3 regions of the Rhizobium sp. KDH_Rht_773_N genome follow, and region 3 is predicted to be linked to each of the others. Evidence: riboswitches for the same ligand, from Rfam matches in the RefSeq annotation. Region 3 holds a riboswitch; each other region holds the start of a gene.
The links. Region 3 has a riboswitch for cobalamin ahead of cobU (bifunctional adenosylcobinamide kinase/adenosylcobinamide-phosphate guanylyltransferase). Riboswitches for the same ligand answer to the same signal wherever they lie in the genome.
Positions count from the first base shown of each region.

Region 1: another riboswitch for cobalamin. It lies ahead of metE (5-methyltetrahydropteroyltriglutamate--homocysteine S-methyltransferase); the one in region 3 lies ahead of cobU (bifunctional adenosylcobinamide kinase/adenosylcobinamide-phosphate guanylyltransferase).
Region 2: another riboswitch for cobalamin. It lies ahead of bluB (5,6-dimethylbenzimidazole synthase); the one in region 3 lies ahead of cobU (bifunctional adenosylcobinamide kinase/adenosylcobinamide-phosphate guanylyltransferase).

Region 1 is NZ_CM129525.1:2,322,990-2,327,274, forward strand. Features, by position in the region: gene ACU8HS_RS11665 (heavy metal translocating P-type ATPase) at 1-1,526, shown strand, start outside; cobalamin riboswitch at 1,567-1,771, shown strand; gene metE (5-methyltetrahydropteroyltriglutamate--homocysteine S-methyltransferase) at 1,879-4,203, shown strand.
Region 2 is NZ_CM129525.1:4,137,287-4,141,571, reverse strand. Features, by position in the region: gene ACU8HS_RS20580 (ribonuclease H family protein) at 1-332, opposite strand, end outside; gene ACU8HS_RS20575 (DUF2865 domain-containing protein) at 531-1,607, shown strand; gene bluB (5,6-dimethylbenzimidazole synthase) at 1,622-2,308, opposite strand; cobalamin riboswitch at 2,351-2,541, opposite strand; gene ACU8HS_RS20565 (MFS transporter) at 2,694-4,091, shown strand.
Region 3 is NZ_CM129525.1:3,539,595-3,543,879, reverse strand. Features, by position in the region: gene cobN (cobaltochelatase subunit CobN) at 1-961, opposite strand, end outside; gene cobW (cobalamin biosynthesis protein CobW) at 971-2,017, opposite strand; gene cobU (bifunctional adenosylcobinamide kinase/adenosylcobinamide-phosphate guanylyltransferase) at 2,021-2,530, opposite strand; cobalamin riboswitch at 2,883-3,275, opposite strand; gene ACU8HS_RS17450 (chloride channel protein) at 3,483-4,285, shown strand, end outside.

The DNA.
Region 1 (4,285 bases), 1.2 Mb from region 3:
TGACGACGCTGGTGCCGAAGAACGCGCTGCTGGAGTCGGGCGGCGAGGTGAAGGAAGTGCCGGCCGAGACGCTGGCGGTCGGTTCCGTCATTCTCGTTCGGCCGGGAGATCGGATTTCCGCTGATGGCACTATTCTCTCCGGCGAAAGCGCGATCGACGAGGCGCCGGTGACGGGCGAAAGCACGCCGGTGCGCAAAGGCGCAGGTGAGACGGTGTTTGCCGCGACGGTGAATGGTGATGCCGCATTGCGTGTGCGCGTCACGGCCGCTGCCGAAGACAATACGATTGCCCGCGTCGTCAAACTGGTGGAGGAAGCCCAGGAATCGAAGGCACCGACGGAGCGCTTCATCGATCGGTTCTCTCGCTATTACACGCCAGGTGTCGTCGTCGTGGCGGCGCTGGTCGCCGTCCTGCCGCCGCTGCTGACGGGCGGGGCATGGGGCGAGTGGGTCTACAAGGGTCTGGCGATCCTGTTGATCGGCTGCCCCTGCGCGCTGGTCATTTCCACGCCGGCGGCAATTGCTGCCTCGCTTTCGGCGGGAGCGCGCCGCGGTCTGCTGATGAAGGGCGGAGCGGTCCTGGAATCGCTCGGCAAGGTGACGGTCGTCGCCTTCGACAAGACGGGCACGCTGACCGAAGGCAAGCCGCAGGTCACCGATATCATTGCCTATGGACGTTCGGAGGCGGAGGTGCTTTCGCGCGCTGCCGTTCTCGAGCAGGGCTCCAGCCATCCGCTTGCGCTGGCGATCCTCAACCGTGCCAAGGCCGATCGCGTGCCCGTGCCGCCCGCTTTCGAGGTGGAAGCGTTGCCCGGCAAGGGCGTGACCGGCAAGGTGGGCGGCGAGACGCTCGATCTCCTGTCGCCGCCGGCCGCACGCGAGCGGGGGGCGTTGAACGCCGAACAGGATGAGCAGGTCGCGGTGCTGAACGGCGCGGGCAAGAGCGTTTCGGTACTGCTCGTCAGCGGCGCTGCGGCCGGCCTGATTGCCATGCGCGACGAGCCGCGCGAGGATGCAAAGAGCGGGCTTGCGACGCTGAAGGCGGCGGGCGTGCGCGCCATCATGCTGACGGGCGACAACAAGCGCACGGCAGCGGCCGTTGCCGGCGATCTCGGCATCGACTGGCAGGGTGAGCTGCTGCCGCAGGACAAGCAGCGCATCGTCGGCGAACTGAAGCGCGAAGGGCTGCTCGTCGCCAAGGTCGGCGACGGCATCAACGATGCGCCGGCACTTGCATCCGCCGATGTTGGCATCGCCATGGGCGGCGGCACCGACGTGGCGCTGGAAACGGCAGATGCTGCCGTGCTGCACGGGCGTGTCGGCGACGTGGCGCGCATGATCGACCTTTCGAAGCGGACGATGCGCAATATTTTCCAGAACATCAGCATCGCGCTCGGGCTGAAAGTCGTGTTCCTCGTTACCACCATCATCGGTCTGACCGGCCTGTGGCCGGCGATCCTCGCCGATACGGGCGCGACCGTGCTGGTGACAATGAATGCGCTTCGCCTTCTTCAGATAAAGACATAAAGATTTCTTTATGTCATCTTGACGTTCGGATGCGGCGGGTGCATGCTTGCCGCATCGTGGTTCTCGGGATCAGGCGATCCCGAGCTAAGAGGGAATTCGGTGCGGCTATCGCCAAGACCGGAGCTGCCCCCGCAACTGTAAGCGGATAGACACCGTCCTACGACGTCACTGGGAAGACGCCTGGGAAGACTGGACGATGTCGACGACCCGCAAGCCAGGAGACCTGCCGCGATAGATAACGTCCACGGGCGGGGTGTCCCGGTGTGCCGCTTTGCGCGAGACGGCACGCCTGTGGCCGCACCTCGTCGATGCGTTGCGCCTGAGCCTTGCCCATAACCTTCGGGGTAAGGAAATGACCATCAAGACTGCCAATCTCGGCTTTCCGAGGATCGGAAAACATCGCGAACTGAAATTCGCGCTGGAAAGCTATTGGGCCGGCAAATCCGACGCCGGCGCGCTTCTCGACGTGGCCAAGCGGCTGCGGGCCGAAAACTGGGGCCTGCAGAAAGAGAAGGGGATCGATATCATCCCTTCCAACGATTTCTCGCTTTACGACCATGTGCTCGACACGGCCGTCATGGTCGGTGCCGTTCCTGCTGCCTATGGCTGGAAGGGCGGTCTGGTTTCGCTCGACATCTATTTCGCCCTGGCGCGCGGGGCGACCGGCGACGAGGCGCATGCCGATTGCGGCCATCAGCACCATCGGGGGCATGGCGTGCCGGCGCTGGAAATGACGAAATGGTTCGATACGAACTATCATTATATGGTGCCGGAACTCGGTCCCGATCAGTCCTTCTCACTGACAGCCAACAGGCCGCTCGATGCCTTCATCGAGGCGAAGACGCTCGGCATCCATACACGTCCTGTCATTCTCGGTCCGGTCACGTTCCTGAAACTCGCCAAGGGAAGCGCGGAAGATTTTGCGCCGATCAGCCTGCTGGAACGCCTGCTGCCGGTCTATGCAAGGGTGCTTGCGGAACTCAGCGCCGCCGGGGCCGACTGGGTACAGATCGACGAACCGTGCCTCGTGCTGGATCTCTCGGGAGAAGAGCAGGCGGCTCTCATACATGCCTACGGGGCGCTGCACGAACTGGTGCCGAACCTGAAGATCATGCTCACCACCTATTTCGGCGCAATCGGCGACAATCTGTCGATGGCGCTTGCGTTGCCGGTCGCGGGGCTGCATGTCGATCTCGTTCGCGCTCCGCAGCAGATCGACGCGCTTCTCAAGGCGCCTGACGGCCTGGTGTTGTCGCTCGGCGTCATCGACGGGCGCAACATCTGGAGGGCGGACCTCGCTGCGATCCTGGAGAAGATTGAACCGCTGGTCCGGCATTTCGGTGCCGACCGGCTGCAGATCGCGCCCTCCTGCTCGCTGCTGCATGTGCCGATCGATCTGGAACTGGAGACCGGGCTTGATGGTGAGCTGAGATCGTGGCTCGCCTTCGCGACCCAGAAACTGGACGAAATTGCAGCGCTCGGCAATGCCGGCAATGCTTCCGGGGCGATTGCGGCCGCCTCGCAGGCCGTCGCCTCGCGGGCTCGATCCGCGCGCGTGCATGACCAGAAAGTCAGGCAGCGCGTCGGCGCGATCGATGCGGCGATGAAGACACGCGGCAGTGCCTTTGCCGAGCGGACAGGCCTGCAGGAGCGTAAACTTCGGCTGCCGCTCTTTCCAACGACGACGATCGGCTCCTTCCCGCAGACGTCGGACGTGCGAAAATCCCGCTCGGCCTTCACCAGGGGCACGATCAGCGAGACAGAGTACGATGCCTTCCTGAAAAAGGAGACCGAAGCGGCGATCCGCTGGCAGGAAGAGATCGGCCTCGACGTGCTCGTCCACGGCGAATTCGAGCGTAACGACATGGTGCAGTATTTCGGCGAGCAGCTTTCCGGCTTTGCCTTCACGCAGCATGCCTGGGTGCAGAGTTACGGCTCGCGCTATGTCCGCCCGCCCATCATCTTCGGCGACGTCTCCCGCCCCGCACCGATGACGGTGGAATGGTGGCGTTATGCGCAATCGCTGACGCAAAAGCCGGTCAAGGGCATGCTGACCGGGCCGGTGACGATCCTCAACTGGTCCTTCGTGCGCGACGATCTCTCGCGTGCCGATGTCAGCCGGCAGATCGCGCTCGCGATCCGTGACGAGGTGCTCGATCTCGAACGGGCCGGCGCGGCGATGATCCAGATCGACGAGGCCGCCCTTCGCGAAGGTCTGCCGCTGCGCAAGGCCGATTGGAAGACCTATCTCGACTGGGCTGTCGAAAGTTTTCGCCTGTGCTCATCCGGCGTATCGGACGAAACGCAGATCCACACGCATATGTGCTATTCGGAGTTCAACCAGATCATCGATGCGATTGCGGCGATGGATGCCGACGTGATCTCGATCGAGACCTCACGGTCGAAGATGGAACTGCTGGAGGCCTTCCGCAGCTACAAATATCCGAACGAGATCGGCCCCGGCGTCTACGACATCCATTCGCCCCGCGTTCCCGAAGTCGAGGAGATGACCGAACTCCTGACGCTGGCGCGCCAGCGTCTGACGGATGGGCAGCTCTGGATCAATCCGGATTGCGGATTGAAGACGCGCAAGTGGGAAGAGGTTCGCCCGGCGCTCGTCAACATGGTCGCTGCCGCAAGGCTGCTGCGTGGGGCGGCAGCATCGACCCACTCCTGAGCGTCCAAGTGATTCCCGGAAGCCGGCGATCTGCCGGCTTCCACCCGCAAGCCCTCCTCCGCAGCCTGCTTTCTTTAAGCAT
Region 2 (4,285 bases), 600 kb from region 3:
TTGTTCCGCCAGATCGCCCGCCAATGGTTGCAGCCTTCGACGACGTAGACGGAATCGGACCAGATCAGCGCCGGCAGGCCCGCCGCCGCGCCGCCGATCCAGGCCGCCGCCTCAAGCACGGCGGTCAGTTCCATCCTGTTATTGGCCGAATTCTCCGCGCCGCCGAAGCCTGCGGCGATTTCGGCGCCGTCGCGGTAGGCGACGAAGGCCCATCCTCCCTGCCCGGAACCGGGCTCGAAACAGCCGTCCACGAAAACGTGAAGGCCCTGTCTGCCCTGCGGCATTGCCGATGCGGCTGCGCGGGAAAGCATGTCGCGTGGGATATCTGTCATATCAACTGTTTAGCTGTCACGGATGCCCCGCGCGATTGCGGGAGCGGCGGGAGCGGAGCATCGGGTGTTCTGGATAAGATCGCAAAAATGCGCTAGGAATTCATCCGAGCTTATTAAGGGAAATACGTTAAGACAAAGCGCGGCGGATTGAAGCCGCAATTCGCCGATGGATGCATTTTCTCACTCCGGAACGACGTCGTGAAGCGCCGAAACCTGTATCTCGTCTTCTTTCTGGCATTCGCGGTTCCCGCAGAGGCGCAGACCAATGCGATCTGCGAGGATCTGCGCGGGCGTCTTGCCGACCTGCCGCAGGTGATCGGCAATGCCAACGGCACCGAGATGCGCCAATATGCGGGCGCGCTGGCCGAACAGAATCTGGAATTGCGCAAGGTGCGCGGCGATCTGCGCCGCTACGGCTGCACGTCCGGCAGCATGGTCGTCGTCGGCGGCGAGAATGCCGGTTTCTGCGAAGAGCTGGAACAGGCGCAGGCAAAGATGGTGGACAATATCCGCTACCTGCAGGACCGCCGCGACGCGTTGCGCCAGTCCGCTGTCGATCCGGCCCGCGAAGGCCTGCTGGCCGCGCTTGAAGACAATGGCTGCAACAGCGAGAGTTTCAGCGAACCCGCACAGGGCGACCTCTATGCGCCGGCCCCCTCGATCGAGGAACAGGCCATGCGCGGCGATACGTTCATTCCCCTCGGCGGCGGTGAGCGCTACGGCCTGCCGCGCGCCGAAATGCTCTCGCCCGTCAGCACCATCTGCGTGCGCACCTGCGACGGCGGCTTCTTCCCGATCAGCAACAACGCCACCTCGGTCGATTTCGGCCGCGATGCCGCGACCTGCGCCAAGATGTGCCCCGGCGTGGAGACGGAACTCTATTATCGCGATATTTCCAGCACCGAAGCCGCAAACATGATCTCGACGGCGACGGGCGCGCCCTATGGCGCGATGAAGAACGCCTTCGCCTACAAGACCCGCCCGCCCGGCGAAAAATCCGCCTGCTCCTGCAACCTGACGGCCTATTACGAGGAAATGCGCCGGAACCAGACGGTCTCCGCGCCGGCGCCCGCGCCGCAGGGCTCGATCACCACGATCCGCACTCAGGCCCCGAAGGCCGCGGATACGCCGCCGCAGCCGCAGGTGCCGGATCGCCCCTACGATCCCGCAACCAAGGTTCGCCAGGTCGGCCCGCAATTCCTTGCCGGCGATCAGGGCAAGATCGATCTCGCCAATCCGGCCGTGACAGGCCCGCAGCCGCAGCAGCAGCCGTAGGAAACGGCGCGGCCTTAGCCTGCCGCCTGCCCCCAGCCGTCATGGAAGACCAGCTCTTCCAGCGCCAGGCGCTGCCGCCAGCCCTTGACCGCCAGTTCCGGCTCTTCATAGAGCCGGTCGACGAAACCGGCGCAGAGCCAGGCCACGACCTCGATATGATCGGGTATGCCGAGAATCTGCTTCAGGTCGCCCTCGCGAAAGATGCTGACCCAGCCGATGCCGACGCCTTCGGCTCGTGCCGCAAGCCACAGGTTCTGGATGGCGCAGACGGTGGAATAGCTGTCCATGCGCGGATTGTGCGTGCGCCCCAGCACGACGCTGCCGCTGCGGGTGGGATCGCAGGTGACGCAGATGCCGAGCGGCGCCTCGACGATTCCTTCAAGCTTCAGCGCGCGATAGGCCTGCCGCCGTTCGGCCGCAAACATCAGGGCGGCCTCTTCGTTGGCCTTGACGAATGCGTCGCGCACCCGCGCCCTCACCTCGGCGCTTTTGACCAGAACGAAATTCCACGGCTGCATGAAGCCGACCGAAGGCGCGTGATGGGCGGCCGTCAGAAGCCGCCTGATCAGGTCGTCCGGCAAGGGATCGGGCAGGAACTCGCCGCGCACGTCGCGCCGCGTCATGATTGCGTGATAGACGGCCTCTCGTTCGGCCGCAGAAAAACCGGATGCCGGGCAAACGGCATCGTCAATGGGTCGCATCGTCAAATCCCCAACAACGCAACCGCCCGCCGTCCGCGCGGGTTAGGTCTATCTTGCCAGGCCGGTCTTCTGACTCGGCGTCATCCGCCCGGCCGCTGCCTTCCCGGCCCTGCGGCCAGTGGCGTCATGAAGCGGCGGGCGTCGGCCTTACAGCGTTGGGCACGTTCCGGCCTTGCACCGGATTCCCGATTCTCCCGCCTGTGACGGCGGGCACCTGACAATCGGATCTATGGCGCGGAAACGGCACGACGGCAAGCCGCTGCGACATTGATTTCGTGGACAGGCTAAAAATGCTGGCCTAGAAGGAAGCCAGAATCCGACCGGTGCCGAAGGCGCCGAATCCCATCCCGTTGCATTCCGGTTGCCCGTGTCCCGTCTAACGCCGATGATCCTTGCGGTCGCCCTGTTCATGGAACAGATGGATTCGACCGTGATTGCCACCAGCCTGCCGGCCATTGCCGCCGATATCGGCACCTCGCCGATCGCGCTCAAGCTTGCGGTAACGAGCTACCTCGTGGCGCTGGCGATCTTCATTCCGATCAGCGGCTGGATGTCGGATCGCTTCGGCGCCCGCAACGTTTTCCGGCTGGCGATCTTCGTGTTCATGGTCGGCTCGGTCGCCTGCGCCTTTTCCAATTCCATCGCCGCCTTCGTGATCTCCCGCCTCATCCAGGGCGCCGGCGGCTCGATGATGACGCCGGTCGGGCGGTTGCTGCTCGTGCGCGGCACGCCACGTCACCAGCTGGTGAATGCCATGGCCTGGCTGACCATACCGGCGCTCATCGGCCCGATCATGGGGCCGCCGATCGGCGGCTTCCTGACCACCTATCTGAGCTGGCACTGGATCTTCTGGATCAACGTGCCGATCGGCATTATCGGCATCGCTCTCGTCACCCGCTTCCTGCCGGCGGTCGAGCCGCGCAGCCCCAAGCCGATGGATTTTCCGGGCTTCTTCCTTTCCGGGATAGGTTTTGCCGGTTTCGTCTTCGGCATTTCCGTCATCAGCCTGCCGGCCGTTCCCATCGTCTACGGCTATGTCACCGTCGCCGTCGGCATCCTCTCCGGCATCCTCTATTTCGTGCATGCGAAACGCACGCCGCATCCGCTGCTCGATCCGAAAATGTTCCGTTATCCGATGTTCCGGGCGGCGATTCTCGGCGCTTCGAATTTCCGCATGGGGCTTGGCGCGCTGCCCTTCCTCCTGCCGCTGATGCTGCAGCTCGGTTTCGGGCTGACGCCGCTGCAGTCCGGCTCGATCACCTTCGTCAGCGCGCTCGGCTCCATGGGCTCGAAATTCGCGGCATCGCGCACCTACAATGCCTTCGGCTTCCGCAACGTCATCGCGCTGACGACCTTCCTGGCGGCGATCTTCCTGGGCATCAACGGCTTCTTCACCGCCGAAACGCCTGTCTACGTCATCATGGGCTGTCTTCTCGTCGGCGGCCTGCTGCGCTCCATGGCCTTCTCGGGCGTCAACGCCATGGCCTTCGGCGATGTGGACGAGGCGGACAGCAGCCAGGCAACCGCCATCAATGCCGTGGCGCAACGCATCTCCATGGCCATGGGCGTTGCCGTGGCCGGCACGATCCTGGAAGTCTCCGCAAGCTTCCATGGCGGCAGGCTCACGGTCGGCGATTTCCACATCGCCTTCTTCATCGTGGCGACGATCTCGGCGCTTGCCTGCATCACCTTCCTGCGCCTGCCCGCCAATGCCGGCGAGGAACTGACGACGCGGCGCCGCAAGAACCGGCATCCGGAAGAGGCAATGGCGGAAAGCCGCTGAAAACTTCACGGACCCGTCATTTTTCCTCACAGATTCCGCGTGACAATTCCAGTTCGCATGTCTACATAGGCGGCATGTCGATTTCGTCCGTTTACGCATCGCGATTTTATTCGTACCGCTGCTTCCAGCGGATGCGGGTCTGTGCGTAACCGAAACTAACGCGACGACAACCCGAACAGCCGCTAGTCTACCTG
Region 3 (4,285 bases):
GTTTGAGCTCGGCGAAGATAGATTCGAGGATACCTTTGGAGATGGGGTCCTTGAGGCTGTAGGCAAAGACCGGCAGCGGCCGCAGGCCCTGCGCCTGCAGGGCTTCGATCAGGGCTTCGACGGGGCGGGTTTCGCCGCTCTGCACGAGGGCGCGGTAGAAGGCGATGGCGACGATGGGCAACGACCGTCCCTTCTCCCCGTCGGGGGTCCGAAGGACGGGTCGAGACCCGCGGCTCGACCCCGGTCGGTGGCCCGAAGGGTCGGATGAGGGGGCCACCCCACAAACGTCTGCATCGTGTTCCTGTTGCTCACTCCTTGCGTCGCTCGCCCCCCTCATCTGCCCTGTCGGGCATCTTCTCGCCGCTGGGGCGAAGACCGAACCGGCAAACTCCTTCCACTCCTCAACCCCAACCAGCCCCCGCCCCGGCCACCAGATCCCCGCCTTCATCAGCGGCGCTGATGGCGCCGGCTTCTCCTCGCCGGAGAGCATCGCCGCCGCATAGGCGAGAAAGCCCCGCGCATTGGCATCCCCGCCCTCGATCAGATAGGCCCAGAGCGCGTTCAGATCCTCCAGCGCCACATTCGAAAACGGCGTCAGCCCCGCATCCGGCTTGCTGTCGCCCGGCAGCACCGCAATCAGCGCCCCGCTGCGCGCGGCGGCCGCATGCAGCGCCTCCAGCGCATAGTGAAAATAGCTCGCCCCGCCGAGCGCCCGCACGATGATGAGTTTCGCATGCCGCGCCGTGCGTTCCACATAGGTATCGACCGACATCGGATGTTTCAGGCTCATCAGGCTCGCAAGCCGCAGGGAATAGCCCGCCGCGCCGGCATGTGCCGCGGCAATCGCCGCAAGCTCGGTATCGGCGGCCGACAGGAACAGGATATCGCCCGGCGACTGGCCGAGGTCGATCGCCTCGTCCCCGTCGCTGATCGTTCCCTGCTGGGCGAGAAGCAGATGCATTCAATATCCTCAGACGAGCGCTTCGATCGCCTTGCGCACCGCGTCCTGGTCCATCTCGTGCAGGCCGATGACGACGAGGCGTGTATTGCGCGTTTCACCCGGCGCCCAGGCGCGGTCGAAATACTGGTCGACGCGCGCCCCCACGGCCTGCAGCTGCAGGCGCATCGGCTTGCCGGAAACATCGACGAAGCCCTTCAGGCGCAGCACGTCATGTTCGGCGATGATGCCCTTCAGCTTCTCGACGAAGCCGGCCGCATCCGGGACGGCACCGAGTTCGACGACGAAACTGTCGAATTCGTCATGGTCGTGCGGCTCGCCGTCCTCATGCTCCAGCTCGTGATGGGACTTGCGGTTGCCGATATCGTCTTCCGTGCCGATGCCGAGGCCGAGCAGCACGCCGGCCGGCACCTCGCCGTTCCTGGCCTCGATCATCACGGGCTTGCGGGCGATGCGCGAGGCGACTTCGCTCTTCACGCGGCCAAGCCCGTCGGCATCGATCAGATCGGTCTTGTTGAGCACGATCAGGTCGGCGCAGGTCAGCTGGTCCTCGAACAGTTCCTCGATCGGGCTTTCGTGATCGAGCGATTCGTCCGCCGCGCGGCGCGCATCGACGGCATCGTGGTCGTCGGCAAAACGCCCGGCGGCAACAGCCGCGCTATCGACCACGGTGATGACGCCGTCGACGGTCACTTCGCTGCGGATGTCAGGCCAGTTGAAGGCGGCGACGAGCGGCTGCGGCAGGGCAAGGCCCGAGGTTTCGATGACGATATGGTCCGGGCGCTGGTCGCGCTCCAGAAGCTTCGTCATGGTCGGGATGAAATCGTCGGCCACCGTGCAGCAGATGCAGCCGTTGGTCAGCTCGATAATGTCGTCCTCGGTGCAATTCTCCGCCCCGCAGCCCTTCAGCACGTCGCCGTCGACGCCGAGATCGCCGAACTCGTTGATGATGAGCGCGATCTTCCTGCCGCCGGCATTGGTGAGCAGGTTGCGGATCATGGTCGTCTTGCCGGCGCCGAGAAAGCCGGTAATGACGGTTGCGGGAATTTTCTGCTGCATGGTCTAACCCTTCATTTTCAGCGGCAGTCCGGCCGCGATGAAATACACGTCGTCGGCTTGCGCCGCGATCATCTGGTGCAGCCGTCCGGCATGGTCGCGAAACTCGCGCGCCATGCGGTTCTCCGGCACGATGCCGAGGCCGACTTCATTGGAAACGATGACGAGCCGCGCCTTTGCCCGCGGCAGGAAGGCGGCAAGCGCGGCCGACCGGGCGGCGATATCGCCCCCCTCCATCATCAGGTTGGTCAGCCACAGCGTCAGGCAATCAACGAGGATTGCCCGGCCCTCGCCGTCGATGGCGGCAAGCCGCTCGGCAAGATCGAGCGGCTCCTCATGCGTGGTCCAGGCGGGGCCGCGATCGGCCCTGTGCTGGTCGATACGCGCCTGCATCTCGTCGTCCCAGGCCCGGCCGGTGGCGACGTAATGGCGTTCGAGGCCGCTTTCGGTGACGAGGTTTTCGGCGAAGCGAGATTTGCCGGAACGGGCGCCGCCGAGGATGAAGGTTGTGGTCATGACAATGCGGCCTGTCGAGAATGGGCGCGGCCCTCTCTGCTTCCCTCATTCCTGTGCTTGTCACAGGAATCCAGCGTGCCCAAGTCCTTGGGCACGAGAGACTCGTTCAACGATGGCATAGATTCATTCACGGCGCAGACGCGCCGTGGCTGGATTCCTGTGACAAGCACAGGAATGAGGGAGGAGAGGAAAGCGCGCGCCAGGGGCCTACCACCATCAGGCGCCAGAACCCCATTACCGACGGGCGTCGAAACACCACCCCCACATCGCACCACACGAGGCAGCGCCGAATCGCATTCTTCAGCCAAGACAACCTCCGTGCTGGCAGCGGGCAAGATACCCAGATTGGGCATTATGCCCGGCACGGATGGCAGGTCTCCTGGCTCGCAGCTATCGGCCCCGACCGGGGCGACCTTTCCGGTCGCCCCTGATCGTGCCAGCGGATCCGCCTCGCCTTCCCGGCTGCCTGTCGTGAAAAGGCGGACGATTCGTAGAAATAGAGGCGTCCTGCCCCGGCTGATCACGATGCATTTCCAGTGGCTTTTCCGGCACCTGCTCCGCCTTGCCCGCCCGCGGAATGCGAGGCCGTCGGCGCAGCGGCGCACATGCCGGACGGAAGACCCTGACTGCTCTACAGTCGCGGGGTCGGCTGTGATGAAGGCGCCCGGCTTGGGTCCGCCCCGTCACATTCCCTTTTCATCCGGAAGGCGCAAGCCGATCCGGAACCATCCATTATGTGGTTTCATGGTTAGGCGCGCGCAACCCCCGTGTCAATTGCCGGCCGATGTGCCAAAGCCGCTCATCTCGACTTACACTACCAAGATTATCGAGTTTATTCAAAAACTTACGTCATAAAAACTTTACCGCCCAGCCGGTATTTTGCCGCAATTGCCGCTCATGCGGATGCCGGCTCCGCCCTTGACCCCCACTCATGCCGCCTAGTTTTCCCATGATGCTCTCCCGAATGGATATCCGCCGTTTCCGGCCCCTCACCACCATTTTCGATTTGGGACGCCTGCGGGCGCTCGTGCGCCACAGCGAAATGGGCATGGTCTTTGCCGGCGCGCTCGTCGGCATCGCCTCGGGGCTTGCGGTCACGGCCATGAGCTATGTCTCGGAACAGATGCACAGGCTGATCTTCGGCATTGACGGGACGGCAAGGCTCAGCGCCTCGCAGATCGACAGCAAGTTCCTGCTGATGACCGCCCCGATTGCCGGCGGCGCCCTGCTCGGCCTGCTGATCTTCATCCTCGCCAGATGGCGCAAGAAACCGATGGTCGATCCGGTCGAGGCCAACGCGCTGCATGGCGGCCGCCTGTCGCTGACCGACAGCATCCTCGTCGCCGTCCAGAATCTCGTGTCCAACGGCTTCGGCGCGTCCGTGGGGCTGGAGGCCGGCTATACGCAGCTTGCCGCCGGCATCGCCTCGAAATTCGGCCTGAAGCTGCAGCTGCGCCGCGCCGATCTGCGCGTTCTCGTCGGCTGCGGCGCGGCCGGCGCCATCGCCGCCGCCTTCAACGCGCCGCTGACGGGCGCCTTCTACGCCTTCGAGCTGATCGTCGGCACCTACACGATCGTCTCGCTGACACCCGTCGTTGTCGCGGCCCTCGTCGCCACGCTGGTCGCGCGGCTGCTGGCCGGCAGCGATTTCGTCATCGATGTCGGCAGCTTCGGCGCCGTCCAGCCGGCCGATTACGTGCCGGCCATCGCGCTTGGCGCCTTCTGCGCCGGCATCGGCATTCTCATCATGCAGGG